3 regions of the Kribbella sp. NPDC004536 genome follow, and region 3 is predicted to be linked to each of the others. Evidence: riboswitches for the same ligand, from Rfam matches in the RefSeq annotation. Region 3 holds a riboswitch; each other region holds the start of a gene.
What was found. A riboswitch is a leader RNA that binds a small molecule or an ion and turns the genes downstream of it on or off. The one in region 3 is predicted to bind thiamine pyrophosphate.
Positions count from the first base shown of each region.

Region 1: it holds a riboswitch for thiamine pyrophosphate, as region 3 does, so the genes downstream of both, ACFYRU_RS11735 (purine-cytosine permease family protein) here and thiS (sulfur carrier protein ThiS) in region 3, are expected to answer to the same signal.
Region 2: it holds a riboswitch for thiamine pyrophosphate, as region 3 does, so the genes downstream of both, thiC (phosphomethylpyrimidine synthase ThiC) here and thiS (sulfur carrier protein ThiS) in region 3, are expected to answer to the same signal.

Region 1 is NZ_JBIALY010000001.1:2,359,197-2,365,553, reverse strand. Features, by position in the region: gene ACFYRU_RS11760 (flavin reductase family protein) at 1-303, opposite strand, end outside; gene ACFYRU_RS11755 (putative leader peptide) at 350-421, opposite strand; gene ACFYRU_RS11750 (RNA polymerase sigma factor) at 515-997, shown strand; gene ACFYRU_RS11745 (methylated-DNA--[protein]-cysteine S-methyltransferase) at 990-1,559, shown strand; gene ACFYRU_RS11740 (class I SAM-dependent methyltransferase) at 1,651-2,331, opposite strand; gene ACFYRU_RS11735 (purine-cytosine permease family protein) at 2,358-3,686, opposite strand; TPP riboswitch at 3,682-3,798, opposite strand; gene ACFYRU_RS11730 (alpha/beta fold hydrolase) at 3,817-4,476, opposite strand; gene ACFYRU_RS11725 (hypothetical protein) at 4,473-5,282, opposite strand; gene ACFYRU_RS11720 (DUF3152 domain-containing protein) at 5,312-6,151, opposite strand; gene ACFYRU_RS11715 (ATP-binding protein) at 6,200-6,357, opposite strand, start outside.
Region 2 is NZ_JBIALY010000006.1:82,269-88,625, forward strand. Features, by position in the region: gene ACFYRU_RS38695 (RDD family protein) at 1-34, shown strand, start outside; gene ACFYRU_RS38700 (hypothetical protein) at 38-592, opposite strand; gene ACFYRU_RS38705 (transposase) at 589-1,188, opposite strand; gene thiC (phosphomethylpyrimidine synthase ThiC) at 1,329-2,930, opposite strand; TPP riboswitch at 2,921-3,054, opposite strand; gene ACFYRU_RS38715 (lysophospholipid acyltransferase family protein) at 3,080-3,832, shown strand; gene ACFYRU_RS38720 (hypothetical protein) at 3,934-4,458, shown strand; gene ACFYRU_RS38725 (hypothetical protein) at 4,466-4,699, opposite strand; gene ACFYRU_RS38730 (anion permease) at 4,713-5,846, opposite strand; gene ACFYRU_RS38735 (anion permease) at 5,935-6,357, opposite strand, start outside.
Region 3 is NZ_JBIALY010000001.1:2,963,401-2,969,757, reverse strand. Features, by position in the region: gene ACFYRU_RS14695 (DUF5937 family protein) at 1-31, shown strand, start outside; gene ACFYRU_RS14690 (glycosyl hydrolase) at 144-2,702, shown strand; TPP riboswitch at 2,755-2,865, shown strand; gene thiS (sulfur carrier protein ThiS) at 2,855-3,058, shown strand; gene ACFYRU_RS14680 (thiazole synthase) at 3,060-3,833, shown strand; gene ACFYRU_RS14675 (DUF6807 family protein) at 3,808-5,664, opposite strand; gene ACFYRU_RS14670 (hypothetical protein) at 5,724-6,179, opposite strand.

The sequences.
Region 1 (6,357 bases), 600 kb from region 3:
GGCGATCGCGTGCTGGTCGGCGGACAGGAAGTTGATCACCAGGCTGTTCGCCGTACTGACGGTCGGCCAGCTGGACGCGCTGGTGGCGATCGCGAACGAGACCAGCGGCGGCAGCAGGCTGACCGAGACCAGTGAGGTCGCGGTGAACCCGACCGGGCCGTGGCCGGCGTCCGCGGTGATCACCACGACGCCGGCGGCGTGGCGACGGAACACGGACTTGTAGACGTCGGCGTCCACAATCCGCTCCTCGGAACGGTCAGGGACCACGGACAGGGCAGGACGATGCAAGGCGGGAACGGACATGTCTCTCCCTTGAGAAGGAAGTACGAGGCGAGAATGGGGAAGCGCGTCACCGACAGGTGGCGCTCGCCGTCCGCAGCAGATCGATGACGCGACGGCGGGTGAGGTGTGTCGTCGTCATGTCAGCTATCTTCGCATCAATGTCTATCGGCTAACTAGACAATCTCGTGATCCGGACTCACACGCCTGACCGGGCATGCGTTCTACTTACGTGATGACTACGGGGCTGCCACCGTTCCAGGCGCTGGTCGACGCGCACTGGCGGGACGTGGCGCGGCTGGCCCGCGCGATGGCCGGTCAGGACGGCGACGACGTCGCGCAGCGCGCCTGGGAGAAGGCGTACGCGGCGTACCCGACGCTGAAGTCGGCGAAGAACCTGCGCAGCTGGCTGCTGACCATCACCGCCCGGTGCGCGACCGACGTCCACCGGGCGCGGAAACCGCAACGCCCACTGGAGGACGCGCCGCCGGTCGCGGTCGACGGGCCGGAGGCCGCCGACTGGCCGGACCCGGACCTCTGGCAGGCGGTGAACGAACTACCGGAGCGGCAACGCTTCGCGATCACGCTGAAATACGTCGGCGACCTGGACCACCACGGCGTGGCCGCCGCCCTGGACACCACGCCCGCCGCGTCGCGCCGGCTCGTCAGCGACGCGCTGGCGGCCCTGCGGACGAAACTCGGAGTACACGATGACTGATCTCGAGAGCCGGCTGACCCGGCTGAACACCACCCCCGACCTGAAACCACCCGTCTTCCCCGACGCCGACGTCGCCTACACGCTGCACGACACGCCGATCGGCACGTTGCTGCTCGCGGTCGCGCGCGGGAAGGTCGTCGCCAGCTCGTTCGGCGACGAGGAGACGATGACGAACCGGCTCGCCCGTGCGGTGTCGCCGCGCGTACTGCGGCTGGCTCGCCCGCTGGACGACGTACGCCGGCAACTCGACGAGTACCTCGCCGGACGCCGGCACACGTTCGACCTGGACGTCGATCTCGTGCTGGCGTCACCGTTCCAGCGGCTGGTCCTCGAGGACCTGCCGGCGCACACCAGCTACGGGCGGACGATCACGTACGGCGCTGTTGCCGTCGGCATCGACAAGCCGAAGGCGGCCCGCGCGGTCGGCACCGCGCTGGGCGCGAACCCGGTCTGCGTCGTACTGCCGTGCCACCGGGTGATCGGCGCGAACGGCGCCCTCACCGGATATGCCGGCGGCCTGGATGCAAAGCGTTTTCTCTTGAATCTGGAAGCAAAAAGCTGACGTTCCGGAATTGTCCGGAACGGATTTAGACTGAATGGACAAAGGAGCAGATCCCCAGTGTGGAGTGGGGATCTGCTTCTTTACGTGTCAGCTAGTTTGCGGGGGCGTGGATCTCCAGGATGAGTCGGCGGCGGCCGCCCCACTCGCGTTTGTAGACCTTGTAGTCGGCGATTCCGGCAGCCGCGCAGAGCCGGCCGTAGCTGATCTCGTCGTGGATGAAGTGCACGCTGCTGCGGTTGTCGTCGTGCTCGGTGGTGACGATCCGGTGCTCCGGTCCCTGGCGCATCCCGTTCGCGATCTCGGCTGCGGTCGCCGGTCCCCAGACCGGGCCTTCGATGACCGCGATCCCGCCCGGCTTCAGCACCCGGGAGATCTCGCAGATCGTGGAGATCTGCTCGTCCTCGGCGAACAGTTCGTGGAACGCCGTCCACAGGCAGATCACCGCGTCGAACGAGTCCCACTTGTACGGCAGGTCGGTCATCGAACCGATCGCCCAGTCGATCGCGAGCTCCTCCTCGGCGGCCTGCGCCCGACCGGCCTCGATCAGGTTCGGCGAGATGTCCAGCGCGCGGACGACCTTGCCGCCGCGGCGCAGCGGCAGCGCGACCCGGCCGTACCCGCAGCACAGGTCCAGTACGGACTCGCGGCCGACCAGCAGCTCCTCGACCGCCTTGACGATCGCCGTGTCCCGCTCGGGAGTGGTTCGCGCGGCCAGGCCGTCGGCCCCCAACTCCGCATATTCGGCCCGGCTACGCAGTGCGGAATTCAGCATGCCGCCAGTATTCCGTTGCCGCCGGGTCAGTTGTCCAGCGGCTGGCGCCGTACCCGGCCGAGGAGTACCGCGGCGAGCATCGAGACCACGATCGAGGTGTACGTCGCGCCGAGCCATCCCGGGACCGCGTGGTGGTTGAAGAGGGACTGCTGGATCTTGGTCCAGAACGGGGACCAGCCCGCGACGGTACCGGGGTTCACCAACTGGTACGCGACGAAGCCGATCAGCCACGCGACGGTCGGCTGCCAGCGGAACTTCGCCGTGTCGGACACGTCCCACTTCATCTTGCAGACCACGAAGAAGTCCGCGATCGCGACCGCGAACAACGGGATGAAGACCGAGCCGATGAGGTACAGGAACTGCGTGTAGTTGCCCAGGTCAATAAACATCGCGATGCCGGTGGCAACGACCCCGATCGCCACCGAGATCCACCGGCGGTCGATGTGACCGACGAGATTGTGCAGGGACATCGTCGTCGAGTAGACGTTCGCGTACGCCTCGTCGACCTCGTCGACCAGCAGTACGAACAGCGCGATCGCGCCGGCCGGCAGCGTGACGAGCGCGGTGATCACGTCGTCGGTGTTCGTCTGCAGGGTCGCCACCGCGACCACACCGAGTGCGTAGTAGATGATCGCGGCCAGACCATAGCCGAGCGAGGAGCCCGCGAAGGCAGCCTTGTTCGTCCGCGAGTGCCGCGTGTAGTCGGCGGCCAACGGCGCGAACGAGACGACCCCGGCGGCAGCCAGGTCGACCGCCGGCCAGAAGCCGTACACGCTGTCCTGCGGCAGCGCGTGCGCCGGCTTGCTGAGCACCTGGACGAACAGGTATGCCGAAGCGATCAGTACCAGCCAGACCATGAACTTGCGGAGCAGCCGGACGCTGCCCAGCGGCCGGACCGCCATCGTCGTGGCGATCGCACCCGCGAGGAGTACGAACAGCCAACGCCACTTCTCACTCGTCACCGCGACGGCGGCCTGCGAGATGACGATGATCTCCATCGTCGCCCAGCCGATGTTCTGCGCGATGTTCAGTACGGTCGGCGCCATCGATCCGCGGCGTCCGAACAGCCCGCGCAGCGCGGCCATCGCCGGCGCACCGGTCTGCGAACCGAACACGGCGGAGCCGCCGAGCACCAGCGCACCGAGGCCGCAGCCGACGACCACCGCGAGCAACCCCTGCCACAGGGAGCCGGTATAGGCCGCGACCAGCGCGCCGGTCACCGGGCCGAAGAGCGAGATGCCGAAGTTTCCCCACAGCGTGAACTGGGTCAGGAACCCGAGCGTCCGCGGCGCGTCCGTGGTGAGGACGAGCGGCGCCTCGGCCTTGCTTTCAGGACGTACAGCTGTATCGGTCATGAGTGAGCCCACTCCCTACGCCGGCATTACCCGGTCAGGTTCAGGCGGTCGGCGACCCAGCTGTCGCCCTCTCAGCCCGCGCTTCTCGGTGCGAGCTCCCGCATAGGTTTGTGCTGAAGAGCTTAACGCGTCAGCTGCTTTCGGGCAGCGCGGCGGCTCGTTCTATGAGAGCGGCCAGCTCCGGGCCGTTCGTCACGTTCGGCATGTGCGACCCGGTGTCCAGGGTCCGTGCCTCACCGTGACCGAGCTCCGCGAGGTGCTCCAGCCACTCGGCCGTACACATCAGGTCGTACCTGCCGCGGACCAGGACGACCGGGGCCTTGACCTGGGACATGACCGCGGCCAGGTCGTGCTGCCGGGACGCCTCTCCGGCCCGGGCGATCGTCGGCAGCGTCGTCCGGGCGTACTGCGGGCTGATCCGGACCAGCTTCGGTACGTCCGGGATGGCCGACCCGACGAGCCGCACGGCCCGGTCGATCCAGCTCGACATCCGTACGTCGCCGGTCGGCGCGGCCAGGACGAGGGCGTGTACGAGCTCCGGGTAGCGGATCGCGGTCTCCACGACGATCTGACAGCTCGCGGAGTGACCGACGAGGACGGCGCGTTCGCGGATCTTCTCCGCCAGTGCGACCGCGAGCGCACGGGGGTGCAGGTCCTCGCGAGCGCCCGCGGGTTCGCCGTACCCGGGGAGAGTGACCACGTGGTACTTCGTCACGAGGTGCTCGGCTGTCCGTGCGTACGACTCCGGGCCGAGGCCCAGACCGGGTACGAGGACGACTGGTGCGCTCACTCCCAGGGCGCCTTGGCCGGCGGTGCCTTGACGACCGGGTTCGGTACGTCGGGCTTCAGTTCGCGGTACCCGAGGAAGAAGCCGACGGCGACGAGCAGCAGGCCGAAACCACCCCAGCCGTACGCCGTGGGCAGCCGGTACACCGTTCCGTCGTTGCCGCCGAGGCCTGTGGACAGCACCATGACCAGCCAGACCAGGATCGGGATCGCGGACACCGCGACCAGACCCAGCCCGACCAGCTCGGCAGGACCGGGGTTGCGACCGACCTTGCGGCGGGCCAGTACGTCCCGGAGCCACATCACCAGCGCGCCGGCGCCGACGACCACCAGCATCAGCTGGCCGATGGCGTCCAGTACGTCGGTGCGGAGCGGGTGGTTGAGGGGTGAGCCCGGTGCCTGCGAGATCTCCCGGAGCGCGACTCGCTGGACGGTCAGTACGAGCAAGCCGTAGATGGTCGCGATGAACGTCGCCAGCCCGACCACACGGGACGCACGGGGGTCACGTGGCGCCTCCCGGCCGTACGTCGGCAGCTCATGCGACTCCGGGGTGGCCGGCGTACCGAACGGGGTGCCGGGGCGGTAGACCGGAGGCTGGTGGTACGCCGGGTTCGTCTGCACCGGCGGCTGCTGGCCACCGTAGGGCTGGGGCTGCGCGTACGGGAACTGTTCCGGCGGCGCCTGCTGACCGCTCGCGTAGTTGCCACCGCCGTACGGCGCGGGCGGAGCGTAGTGGTGCTCCTCGCCGGGCGGCGGCTGCTTGTCGGGGTCCTCGTCCCGGCCGTACGTCGGGAAGTCCTGTGACGACATCTGCTGCTCCTCCCGTCGTACCCAGTTTCTCAGGTGGCCTTGACCGTCGGCCAGGCGTTCGGCAGGCAGCCGGCCAGACCCTTGGTCTGCTGCATCATCACCGGCGCGGGGGTCTTCGGCGCCGTACACGTCGAGTGACCGTGGCCGAGCGCGTGCCCGACCTCGTGGTTGACCAGGTAGCTGCGGTACAGGTCGACGTTGCCGTTGTACGCCGGGATCGCGTAGATCCAGCGCTTCGCGTTCAGTACGACCCGGTCCTCGACGCGGCAGGAAACCTCACCGCCGGTGTCGAGCGGGAGGCAGAGCTTGTCGGTCAATGTCGGCGTGGCCAGGATGATCCGCAGGTCCGCGTCCGGCTTGTCGGTCCGCTCGAAGCTGACCGGATGCAGCGCCTGCCAGCCCCGCGGATCGGTCAACGTCTTGTGGATCGCCGCCGCGACCGCGGCACCGTTCACGGTGACACCCTGCTCGATCTCCACGCGGTAGGTCAGCTTGTCGCGGACCCCGTTCGCCTTACTGAACCCAGGCACCACGGCGAGCTTCCCGGTCGACACGAGCACGTTCGGCTTCGCGCCCTTGGGCTTCCGCGTCAAGCTCGGCGCCGGCCGCAACGGGGTGGTGAACTTCTGCGTCGGCGTAGGCACCGGCGTCGGAGTCACCGACACCACGGGCTCTTCGTCCGCCACATCGTTGACCCCCGCAACCGCCTGCGCCGCAAGGCTGCTGCGATGAGCCACGTCCGGATGCGCCACCACCACAGTCGCCGCCACCGCAAGCAAGGTCACCACAACCCACTGCCCGCGATAACCCTTCCGCCGACTGTGCCGCCCACGCGCACCCATCTGCTGGCCACGCCGCCGGGAGGTCATGACACTCGACCCTACCGACCCCAGCCACCCCACGAAACCCCGGTTGCGTTAAGCCGTTCTGGTGCGGAGGAATTTTCCGAAGTGGGGGACGGTGAAGGCTACGGTGCCTCGTTCGGCGGAGAAGACCAGGCCTTTCTTGATCAGGCCGTCGCGCGCGGGGGACAGGGACTGGGGTTTGCGGTTGAGGGTGCTGGCTACTTCGGAGG
Region 2 (6,357 bases), on a different contig from region 3:
GGTCTGCAACACCTTCGTGGTGCGCACCAACTGACATTCAGTGCGAGCGCAGTAGCCCTGCGCACGTAACAGCCCACAGGACGCTGGTGAACGTGCCGATGATGAAGCGTTCGGCAACAGCCTGTGGGGTGACGGACGCCGGCTGGTCAGGACTACGGAGTTCCGGGTACCTGGCCAGCCCTTTGATCGCCAGCACGATCGCGATGCCTTCCGGCCAGCCCGCGACCAGTGCGGCGTAGATGGCCATCCGTTCGAGCGCACCGATCAGTGCGCCGCCACGTAGTACCTCACCGGCCTTCTGCGTCGACTGGGCACGGGTGTTCCCTCTGTCGGCCAAGGCCAGCACAGAGGTCGTCAGCGGGCCGCCGCCGGTCACCGCAAGCCCTCCCGCGAGCAGGAGCAGCACGTTCCACCAGCGCTCGGCCCAGCCGTCCACACCGTGGCCGGCGAGCAACAGGACGCCAACCGCAGCTAAACAGGCCAGCATGACACCGCTGATGACGATCTCGAGGTTGGATCCGGACTTGGGCACCCACGCCAGTACGGCGAGGACGAGGGCGGCTGCGGTGAGCGAAAGTACCAGCGCCGTCACGCAGCGACCCCGTGGTCGAGGAGGTCGGCCGCAAGTGCCCGTCCGCGTTGTTCCTCGGCGACACCGGCCGCTTGGGCCCGCTGGGTCACTGCCGACTGGCTGATGCCGAGTTTCACGCCGATCTCCCGCCTGGTGAGTCCATCGCCCAACAGATCCGCCACGGCCCAACCGCGTTCGCTCCGTCGTCGCAGTACGGACGCCATCAGCCAGAGCACCGTCTCCACCTGCTCGGCGCTCCGCGGGTTGGATCCCACCACGTTCACGTGGTGCGGGCTCGACTTGGCCCGGGTGACCGCCTCCCGGGCGAACACGAACGCGTCACCGCTACCGGCGCGCGTACTCCGGGGCAGCGGTTCGGTGACGTCGCCGACGCCGAGTCCGACGTACCAACTGTCGGTCCGGAGCAGCTCGACGATCACGTCGACGGTCGTCCGGGCCTCGGACAACACGCCCTGCACCTCGTCGCCGGCGGTCCGCTCGAACCGCCGCAACAGCCCGCCGCGCCGCGGCCGCCGGTTCAGGGAGCTCAGCAACTCGGGTACGAGATCACTCGTGCTTCGGCTACCCCGCTGATCTACCGTGAGAACGAAGACCATCACCAGCACCTCCTTCCGACGCCCATAAGGCTACAACCTTATTAACGCAGAGTGAAGGCCAAAACCTGAACCGCTTCACCCGGTCACTCCCCGTATCCGGCCCGGAGCGTCGCACACGCCGGGCCGGACCGGAAACCGACTCAGTCGGTGACAGGCAGGTACAACTTCTGGTCCGTGGACCTGAAGGTCTCGGACATTTCGGCGAAGCCGGCTTCGATGGCTTCGGTGGAGGTCAGGCCTCGTTCTTCGGCGTAGGCGCGGATGTCGGCGGTGATCCGCATCGAGCAGAACTTCGGACCGCACATCGAGCAGAAGTGGGCGGTCTTGGCGGGCTCGGCGGGCAGTGTCTCGTCATGGAACGAACGTGCGGTGTCGGGATCCAGCGAGAGGTTGAACTGGTCCTCCCAGCGGAACTCGAACCTTGCCTTGGACAACGTGTCGTCCCAGGCCTGCGCACCCGGATGCCCCTTGGCCAGATCGGCTGCGTGGGCGGCGATCTTGTACGTGATCACCCCGGTCTTCACGTCGTCGCGATCCGGCAGCCCGAGGTGTTCCTTGGGCGTGACGTAGCAGAGCATCGCCGTACCCAGCCAGCCGATCTGCGCCGCCCCGATCGCCGACGTGATGTGGTCGTAGGCCGGCGCCACATCAGTTGCCAACGGCCCCAATGTGTAGAACGGCGCCTCGCCGCAGAGCTCCTCCTCGAGCCGTACGTTCTCGGCGATCTTGTGCATCGGCACATGTCCCGGCCCCTCGATCATCACCTGTACGTCGTGCTCCCAGGCGATCCGGGTCAGCTCCCCCAACGTCCGCAGCTCCGCGAACTGCGCCTCGTCGTTCGCGTCCGCGATGCACCCGGGCCGCAGCCCGTCGCCGAGCGAGAACGTCACGTCGTACTCACGCAGGATGGAGCACAGCTCCGCGAAATGCGTGTACAGGAAGGACTCCTGGTGATGCGCGAGGCACCACGCGGCCATGATCGACCCACCGCGCGACACGATCCCCGTGATCCGCCGCGCGGTCAGCGGCACGTACCGCAGCAGTACGCCCGCGTGCACCGTCATGTAGTCGACGCCCTGCTCGCACTGCTCGATCACGGTGTCGCGGTAGACCTCCCACGACAGCGCGGCCGGATCGCCCTTCACCTTCTCCAGCGCCTGGTACAGCGGGACCGTACCGATCGGCACCGGCGAGTTCCGCAGGATCCATTCCCGCGTCTCGTGGATGTTCTTCCCGGTCGACAGGTCCATCACGGTGTCCGCGCCCCACCTGGTCGCCCAGACGAGTTTCTCGACCTCCTCCTCGATCGAGCTGCTGACCGCCGAGTTGCCGATGTTGGCGTTCACCTTCACCAGGAACTTCTTGCCGATGATCATCGGCTCGCTCTCCGGGTGGCAGCGGTTCGCCGGGATCACCGCCCGGCCGCGCGCCACCTCGTCCCGGACGAATTCCGGGTCGAGCCCTTCCCGGAGCGCGACGTACCTCATCTCCTCGGTGATCGTCCCGGCCCGCGCGTGCCCGAGCTGGGTCCGCGGCTCGCGGCCGGCGATCCAGTCCCGCCGCAGCGGCGGCAGACCGGCCTGTATGTCGATCTGCGCGGACGCGTCGGTGTACGGACCCGACGTGTCGTAGAGGTCGAAGTACTCACCGTTGGTGAGATTGACCCGGCGCGCCGGTACGCCGAGCTCGCCGCGATAGATCTTCTCCGACCCCGAGATCGGGCCGGTGCTGACATTGACCATCTTGCTGCTCCCTACGCCGGAATTACCCGGACAGGTTCTGCGGTCGGCGGCACCGGCCAGGGTCAGATTCCTGGTCCAGCCGCCCTCTCAGCCCACTACGGTGCGAGCTCCCGCGGTCTCTAGTTGTCAGCGCCCACCATAATCGGGTCATGAGAGACCTCGTGTACCCGCCCGTCGTCGCCTTCGCGAAGACTGCCTTCACGGTGCTGGACCTCAAGATCCGCCGCACCGGGACGGAGCACGTCCCGCGCACGGGCGGAGCACTGGTCGCGATCAACCACATCAGCTACGTCGACTTCGTCCTCGGCGGGTTCGGCGCCCTGCCGGCCAAGCGGCTGGTCCGCTTCATGGCCAAGGAGGTGCTGTTCCGGAACCGGTACTCCGGTCCGCTGATGCGCGGCATGCACCACATCCCGGTGGACCGGGAGGCGGGCGCGGCGTCGTACCGGACCGCCGTGGAGTACCTGCGGAACGGCGAACTGGTCGGAGTGTTCCCGGAGGCGACGATCAGCCGCTCGTTCGAGCTCAAGGAGTTCAAGTCCGGCACGGTCCGGATGGCCGCCGAGGCCGGCGTACCGATCCTGCCGATGATCCTGTGGGGCACCCAGCGGATGTTCACCAAGGACCACCCGCGGGACTTCACCCGGCACCGCCCGATCTCGATCAGCATCGGCGCCCCGCTCACCGTGACGGCCGCCGACGACCCCGCGGAGGCGACCGCGCGGCTGCGGACGACGATGGCCGGGATGCTGGACGAGAGCATCCGTTCCTACCCTGAGCAGCCGGCCGGTGCCTGGTGGTTGCCGGCCGCGTACGGCGGCAGCGCGCCGACCCCGGAGGAGGCCGAGCGGCTGGATCGCGAGGAGCTCGCGGAGCGGGCCGAACGGCGGAGGAGACCTTGACCCTGAGGGGCGATCAAGGGTACGAAGGCACTCGTTGACGTAGCAGGTACCTGGGGGGTCCCTGTGGTAGCTGGTTTACCAAAGCAGGCGGGGGCAGGTCCTTGTTCGATTCACCGGAAGAGCTGCATCTTTTCGAGCCCGGTGCGCTGACGCCGGCGCCGCATGTCGCTGAGCACATCCCGGACGCCGGCGCCTACTTCGTCGACTGGGCGACCCGCGGCCTGACGGTGGACCGTGCCCGCGAGGTGGAGTCCGCGGTGAACGGCCGGCGCAACCAGAACGGCTGGTTCCCGCTGGAGACGCTGGACAGCATCGGCAGCAAGGGTTTCTGGCGCGGCCCGCTGACTTACCTGGCCCGGATGACGGCCGACGACCCACGGTTGCTGCAGGAGTGGGCCACGGACGGCCTGGACAGCGAGCAGAAAGCCCGTATCGAAGCGACCGTCGACCACCTGCTCCACCAGCAGGGGCACGCTGTAGCGGCCACCTGGGCCGTCGCCGTACGCCCCCGTACGTTCTTGGACGCAGAGGTGCTCGGCGACCGCCTGCTGGCCGCATGGGAGTACAACCTCGGCTCCATCCGTACGAAGGACGTCGCCAAGGCTGTACGCCGTTGGAACCGTTAGCCGGGTACTAGTGGAACTGCGGGATGATCAGGTACAGCCCGTAGAGCACGGCGGCCAGGCAGGCCGCGAAACACAGTGCAGCGACACCCGTGTCCACCACGGACGGCTGCCGCTTGTCGTCGATCGCTACGGCACGCCGCGCCATCGCGGTGACTCCGAGCGCGAACAGCACCGCCAGACCGACACCGAAGAGCAGGCTGGCCAGTGCGACCTCACCGAGGGCATCCCACTTGATGTGCATCGTCGTACTCCTCTCAGGCCGCGGCGGGCGTGGTGGCGGGGGTCGAGCTCGGGTACTCGTTGACGTTCTCCGACGTCACCGGGCGGCGCCGGGACGCGGCGTAGATGGCGCCACCGGCCGCGACCGCGAGTACGGCGATGATCGCGACACCGAGGTTGCCGGAGTCCGCGACCTCACCGGCGAGTGCGCCGACGATCGCCGCCGCGGGCAGCGTCAGCAGCCAGGCGACGGCCATCCGGCCGGCCACAGTCCAGCGCACCTCGGCCAGCCGCTTGCCGAGGCCGGCGCCGAGGATGCTGCCCGAGCAGACCTGGGTGGTGGACAGCGGGAAGCCCAGGTGCGACGACGCCAGCAACACGGCTGTCGAGCTCGTCTCCGCGGAGAAGCCCTGCGGCGACTCGATCTCGGCCAGGCCCTTGCCCATCGTCCGGATGATCCGCCAGCCGCCCAGGTAGGTGCCGGCGGCGATCGCGAGACCGGCCGCCAGGATCACCCAGACCGGCGGCTTGGCACCGGAGTGCAGGCTGCCGGAGGTGATCAGCACCAGCGTGATCACACCCATAGTCTTCTGCGCGTCACCGGTGCCGTGCGCCAGCGAGACCAGCGAGGCCGACGCGATCTGGCCGACCCGGAACCCTTCGGTGACGGTCTTCTGCCGGGACCGTTGGGTGATCTTGTACGCCAGGAACGTACCGAGCAGCGCGACCAGACCGGCGACGACCGGGGCCGCGACGGCGGGGATGATGATCTTCTGCACGACGGTGGTGAAATGTACGGCGCTACTCCCGGACGCGATCCAGGTGGCGCCGATCAGGCCGCCGAAGAGCGCGTGCGACGAGGAGCTCGGGAGGCCGACGTACCAGGTCAGCAGGTTCCACAGGATGGCTCCGACCAGGCCGCCGAAGATCACCGGCACGGTCACCTTGGCGTCGTCGACGATGCCGCTGGAGATCGTCTTGGCCACCTCGGTGGAGATGAACGCACCGACCAGGTTCAGGACGGCCGAGATCGCGACCGCGACCTTCGGTTTCAGTGCACCGGTGGCGATCGACGTCGCCATCGCATTGGCTGTGTCGTGGAACCCGTTGGTGAAGTCGAACACCAACGCGGTGACGATCACCACGACGACGAGGAACGACAGGTCCATCGAGATCACTTCCCCTAGGCGGACGATCTGCAGCGTCGATCGACCGTAGGCTCGGTGAGTGAATTCTGAATGAACCGGTCCAGTGGAATTACTCCAAGATCAGGTGGACCAGGCCGTAGACCGCTGCGGCGACGATGCCGGCGGCGGGGATGGTCAGGATCCAGGCGGTGACGATGCCCTTCGCGACGCCCCAGCGGACCGCGGACAGGCGTTTGGTCGCACCGGCACCCATCACCGCGGAGGTGATCGTGTGCGTGGTCGAGACCGGGGCGTGCAGGCCGATCGCCATCACGTACAGGACCAGCGCCGACACCGTCTCGGAGGCGAAGCCGCGGGCCGGGTCGAGGTGGATGATCCGCCGCCCGAGGGTCCGCATGATCCGCCAGCCACCCGAGTACGTCCCGAGCGAGATCGCGGTCGCCGCGGCGATCTTGACCCACAGCGGAACGCCGTCGCTCTGCTTGGCATGGCCGGTGGTGACGAGGGCCAGGAAGATGACGCCCATCGTCTT
Region 3 (6,357 bases):
GTTGCTGACCGGGACCGACCTGAGCCGTTGACACCGCCGTAACCCACCGGCAATATTTGCGAAAGCGATTTCGCATCACCGAGCATCAACGTCGAGGCAGCCGACGTCCAGCCACTTCATCACGCCCCGAAACAGGAGTCGGCATGCGACGTACCCTTGCGCTCGCTTTCGCAGCGCTGCTCATCACCATCGGCACCATCACCCCAGCCCACGCCGCGACCCTTGCTCTCACCCCGATCACCCTTGGCAACGTGTTCACCGACGGCCAGCCGGTCAAGGTCGGCCTGAACACCGATGCATCGTCCGTCACGTGGTCCGCGGCCGACGTCAACGGCACGGTCGTGGCCACGGGAAGCCAGGCCGCCGCCAGTACGCTGCAGGTGTCCGTCGCCACCCGCGGCTGGTACCAGCTGACAGTCCAGGCGGGTACGGCGACCGCACAGACAACGTTCGCCATCCTCAGCCCGCTCAGTACGGCAGCAGTCGCCGGCCTGAGCACCAGCCGCGTCGGCGACTTCGAGAACACCGCCGAGGGCTGGACCTTCTACCCAGGCAGTGAATTCCCCGGCGCGACCGGGAGTTTCGCGCTCGACACCACCGACGAGCACTCGGGCAGCAGCTCCGGAAAGCTCTCCGGAAACTTCAGCGCCGGTGGTGCGTACGTCAGCGTCAACCGCCCGCTGCCGCTGACTGCCGCGACCAGCGTGAGCTTCTGGGCGAAGACGCCGAACCTGTCGTTCCTCACGTTCCGCATCACCGACTCCACCGGCCAGGTTCACCAGCAGCGCCTGACGTTGTCTGGGGCAACCGATTGGCAGCCGCTGAGTGTGACGAAGTTCGACGGCGGCAAGCAGTACGTGCACTTCGGCGGCACGAACGACGGCGTCTGGCACGGTCCGGCGAAGTCGATCGAGGTCGTGCTGGACAAGGGCGCGATCAGCGGCGCGACGAGCAGCAGCGTCAACCTCGACGACCTGACGCTCAACACGCTCGCGGCCACGCCGACGACACCGCTCGGCGACTACGAGAGCGCCGCGGAAGGCTGGTCGTTCTACCCGGGCAGCGAGTTCCCGGGCGCGACCGGCAGCCTCACCTACGACACCGCTTCGCCGCACGCCGGCGCCCAGTCCGCCAAGCTCAGCGGCGACTTCAGCGGTGGCGGAAACTACGTCGCACTCCAACGTACGCTCGTACCGATCGATGCCAAATCCCTCAATTTGTGGGTGAAATCCAGCCAACTCTCGTCGATCGGCCTGCGCGTGACCGACGCGACCGGTCAGGTCCATCAACAACGGCTGACGATCTCCGGCACCGGATGGCAACAGTTCAACGTCACGAGGTTCGACGCCGGCAGCGGATACCTGCACTTCGGTGGTGCCGACGACGGCATCTGGCACGGTCCGGCGAAGGCGATCATGCTGACGCTGGACAAGAGTTCGATCAACGGCGGCGGTACGACGGCCTCCGTCAACGTCGACGCGGTCGCCGCGACGACATCCCCGACGTACCAAGGCGCCGGTACGCACTTCGCCGGGACGTGGAGCACGGACCCGGTGCCGCTGCTCGTCCAGTCGGGGGCGCGGACCGCGCGCGACGAGGCGTACTGGTCGGCCGTCGAGAGCACCGTCGGCACCTACAGCTTCCCGGCGAAGTACACGTCGTACCTGCAGTCGTTCCAGTCCAACGGGCTCGACCCGTTGCTGATCGCGGACTACGGCAACGCGAAGTACGACGATGTGGCGAACAACGACGTCGACGCGCCGTTCACCGACGCCGGCCGGGCCGGCTTCGCGAACTACGCGGACAAGCTGGCGACACAGTACCCGCAGGTCCAGAACCTGGCGATCTGGAACGAGTGGGACGTGAACGCCGCCGGCCCGTCGAACTTTACCCCGGACAGCTACCTTGCGTTGCTCAAGGCAACGTATCCGAAGCTGAAGGCGAACCACCCGGGGCTGACGATCGTGGGCGGCGGTGACACCGACGTCACCCAGCAGGCGTGGTTCCAGCAGTTCTGCCAGCTCGGCGGACTGAAGTACCTCGACGTGGTGTCGATCCACCCCTACAACTACCTGAACGCGCCGGAGAGCCTCGGCACGTTCATCGACCAGGTGCGGGCGACGATCCGGCAGTACAACGGCGGCGTGGACAAGCCGATCTGGATCACCGAAGCCGGCTGGTACACCGGCGCCGGCAGCGCGGCGCCCGTGCCCGAGCCGACGCAGGCGATGTACATGGCCCGCGAGATGCTCAACGTCCCCGGACACGACGTCGACCGCTTCTACATGTACGACTTCAAGAACGACGGGATCAACCCCGCGGCTCAGGAGGACAACTTCGGCCTGATCCACAACGAGTCCGACGCTCTCGGCAAGTACACGCCTAAGCCCGCGTACGTCGCGTACTCCACCGCGGCGCGGCAGCTCCGTGGGGCGACATTCCTCGGGAAGGAGTACCCCGGGAACGGGCTGATCGACCAGGTGTACGCGGCCAACGACGGTACGCCGTTCCGCGCGATCTGGGCCGCGAGCGGCTCGAACACGACCGTGACGGTGAACGCCACCGGCCCGGTCCAGGTCACCAGCCTGTACGGACTGACCACGACGCAGACGCCGAACGCGAACGGCCAGATCACCGTCACCGTGGGTGTCTGGCCGACCTACATCTCCGGAGCAACCGTCACCTCGATCACCGCACCGTAGCTGTCCACGCCACCCTCCCGGTCGGAAAAGGCCGGGAGGGTGAGCTACAGTCGATGCTGTCCGCGGGAGCTCGCAGGGAGTGGGCTGAGAGGGTGACTGGCCGTCGCCGACCGCTGAACCTGACTCGGGTAATTCCGGCGTAGGGAGGAAGCATGGAGTCGGTGTGGGTGAACGGTACGACGGTCGACGTGCCGCCGGACAAGTCGGTGGCGGAGCTCGTCGACGAGTACTCCGACCGCAGCACCGGGATCGCGGTCGCGGTGAATCAGAGCGTGCTGACCAAGGCCGAGTGGGCACGCACCACGTTGCGTCCAGGTGACCGGGTCGAGATCGTCAGCGCGACGCAGGGAGGCTGAGATGGACGATCCACTGGAGCTCGGCTGGCGGACGTACGCCTCCCGGCTGATCATGGGCACCGGCGGTTCCGCCAACCTGGAAGTGATGGAAGAGGCATTGATTGCCTCCGGCACCCAACTGACCACGGTCGCGATGCGCCGCCTCGGTACGGGCCACGAGGGCTCCGTGCTCGACGTACTGAAGAAGCACAACATCGACGTACTGCCGAACACCGCAGGCTGTCACACCGCAGCCGAGGCCGTACTGACTGCGAAGCTGGCCCGTGAGGCGCTGGAGACCGACCTCATCAAGGTCGAGGTCGTGGCCGACGACCACCTGCTACTGCCTGATCCGATCGAGCTGCTGGATGCCGTGGACGCCTTGGTCGCGGACGGTTTCACCGTTCTCCCGTACACCAACGACGACCCGATCCTGGCGCGTCGCCTCGAGCAGGCGGGCTGCGCGGCGGTGATGCCGTTGGCCGCACCCATCGGTTCCGCGCTCGGCATCCGCAACCCGCACAACATCGCGCTGATCGCCGAGGCGGCGAACGTCCCGGTGATCGTGGACGCCGGTATCGGTACGGCGAGCGACGCCGCACTGGCGATGGAGCTCGGCTGCGACGCGGTGATGCTCGCGACCCCGGTGACCCGCGCGGAGAAGCCCGCGCTGATGGCCGCCGCGATGCGCGACGCCGTCTCGGCCGGCCGCAACGCCCGCCTCGCCGGCCGGGTCCCGCGCCGCTGGCAGTCCGCGCTCGCGTCCTCCCCTACAACCGGCCTGCCAACGTTCTAGCCTCGCTCGCGTCCAGCGGACGATCCAGCAGTACGGCGGTCAACGACAGCGCGAGCTGCTGATTCGGTTGGAGCGCCAACGGTTCGTCCCACGCGAGCGCCGGGCACGCACCGACGTACGCCGTCGTCCGCAGGAACCACGGCCACACCCGCTCGGGCTGTACCAGCAGCAAGCTGACATCGCCTTGCACCAATGCGAGCCACGGACTCGACGACCCGAAAGCCGCCTCGACACCGGCGCCGTCCGCGCTCAGCACGGTCGTCTCCACGAGCGGCAGCCGCCAGAAGATCCCGCCGTACCCGGCACCCTCGCGGCCGGTCGTCGACGGGCTGTCGATGCGGATCGAGCCGTACCGGGCCGTCAGCACGCTCCGCCAGTCGAGCCGCCAGCCGCCGAACGCGAACGCCCCGGTGAGACGCCGCTGCTCGACAAGCTGCGGCCGGCCCTGCTCGTCGTACCAAGTGATGTCGTCGATCAGCTCGCGGTCGTCGATCGTCACGCCGCGGCTGCGTTGCTGCCCGTGGTTCGTCAGCAGGGTGGGACCTTGCCCACGTACGTACGTCCGGGCGCCCCAGTGCGACGTCCCGTTGACCTCCGCGACGGCGAGCGAGACGCCGTAATGGTGGCGGTGGTCGACCGGGCTGGCCTCGGTCAACGGATGGCCGCCGAGGGTCCGGACGGGATGCAGGTACGGCCGGGGCGCGTGTACCTGCGGCATCCGCCGGCCGAACTCGTACCGCGCGAGCATGCCCGCGGAACTTCCCAGCTCGTAGATGTCGCCTTGCTGCTGCCACCCGATCCGGTCGTCCGGCGTCGCGGACCGCCGCGCCTGCGGCACCGGCCCGGTACTCGCCCGGACCGCCAGCCGCAGCTCCGGTACGTCGGCCACCGCGCCGGCCGGCCCCGCGATCGACGCGAGCAACCGCTGCCAGGCGAGCTCACCGAGATCCTTCTGCGGCACCCGTACGGTCGTCAGCGACGGTACGGCGAACCGTGCCAGCCCGATGTCGTCCATCCCGGTCACGGACAGGTCGGTCGGTACCGCGACGCCGACCTCGTTCAGCCGGGCCAGCAGGCCGAACGCGACCAGGTCGTTGAACGCGACGACCGCCGTCACCCGCGCCTCGAGCACCCGTTCCACCGCGGCGTACCCGTCCTCGATCGACCAGCCGCACTCGAGCCGGACCAGGTCCAGCCCCGGGATCTCCCGCTCGGCGACGTCGAGCGCCTCCAGCCGCAGCCGGTTCGAGGCGCTCGCGGCCGGGCCGGACAGGAACGCGAGCCGCCGGTGCCCGAGCCCGACCAGGTGGTCCACCACGATCCGGACGGCGCGGCCGTAGTCGACGACGACGGACGACACCTTTGCCGGGCCTTGCCGGTTGACCAGGATCACCGGCTGGACCTGAGGCAGCAGTTCGACCAGCCGGTCCTCGTCCATTCGCGGCGAGACCATGATCAGCGCGTCGCAGCGGCGGCGCGCCTCGATCGCGATCGCCGCCTCGGCCTCCGGATCCTCGTCGGTCTCGGCGACCAGCACCTTGTACCCGGCCGCGGCGGACGCGTTCGTGATCCCGCGCAGGACCTGCTGGAACAGCGGGTTGCCGAGGTCAGGGACGACCAGCGCGACCATGTTCGTCCGGCCCAGCGACAGGCTCCGGGCCAGGTCGCTCGGCCGGTAGTTGAGCTGCTCCGCGGCGGCTCGTACCCGCTCGACGATCTCGGGTGCGACACTGAGACGGCCGTTCATCACCCGCGACACGGTGGCCCGCGACACCTCGGCAAGCCGCGCCACGTCGGTGATCGTGATGGTGTCCTTCGGTGTCCGACCCACCCCGGCATCCTCCCTGATGGAAACCGGTTTCTCAACCCCCGATCCGGGGCGACGTCCGATCAGAAATGGCCGTAGACGTGATTGGTCTGGATGTGCGCCTGCGAAGTACTGCCGGGGATATTGGCATACAGGTCGCACCAGATCTCGTCTTCGTAGAGACCAAAATGGAATGCGCCACCGAGCGGCGCTGTCGGCGAGGTCTGGACCGCGAACCCGCCGCCCGGCGGGTACGCCACGATCGGATTCGCCGAGTACTTGTCGAACGTACCGGTGAATGCGACGCGCGGTTTGTTGCGCAGGTAGTAGTCCCGACCCGAACACTTGATGTCGACAGAAGCCCCGTGATCAACCCAGTACTGCGGGTCGTCGATGGTCACGAATCCATTGATCGTGAGCTTGACGCTGATGGTTTCCGGCGTTGTCGTGTGATCACGGACGATGGCAGCACTGAGATTCCCCCACATCTCAGTAACCTGCCCAGCCGAAGCCTGTGCCTGAGGAACGAGCCCAGTCATCACCAAAACGACAGCGCCAATGCCACCACCCAGCATTCGACAGAATCGGGTACCGGCTTTTTGAAAGGGGATCGACGCGGGCTGGCTATGAGCACGCCGGCGCAGGGCCCGAACTACGACCTTCCGATCAAAAGACGTGATTCGTCCGAAAAACCGCATGTGAACCACTCCCAAGGAT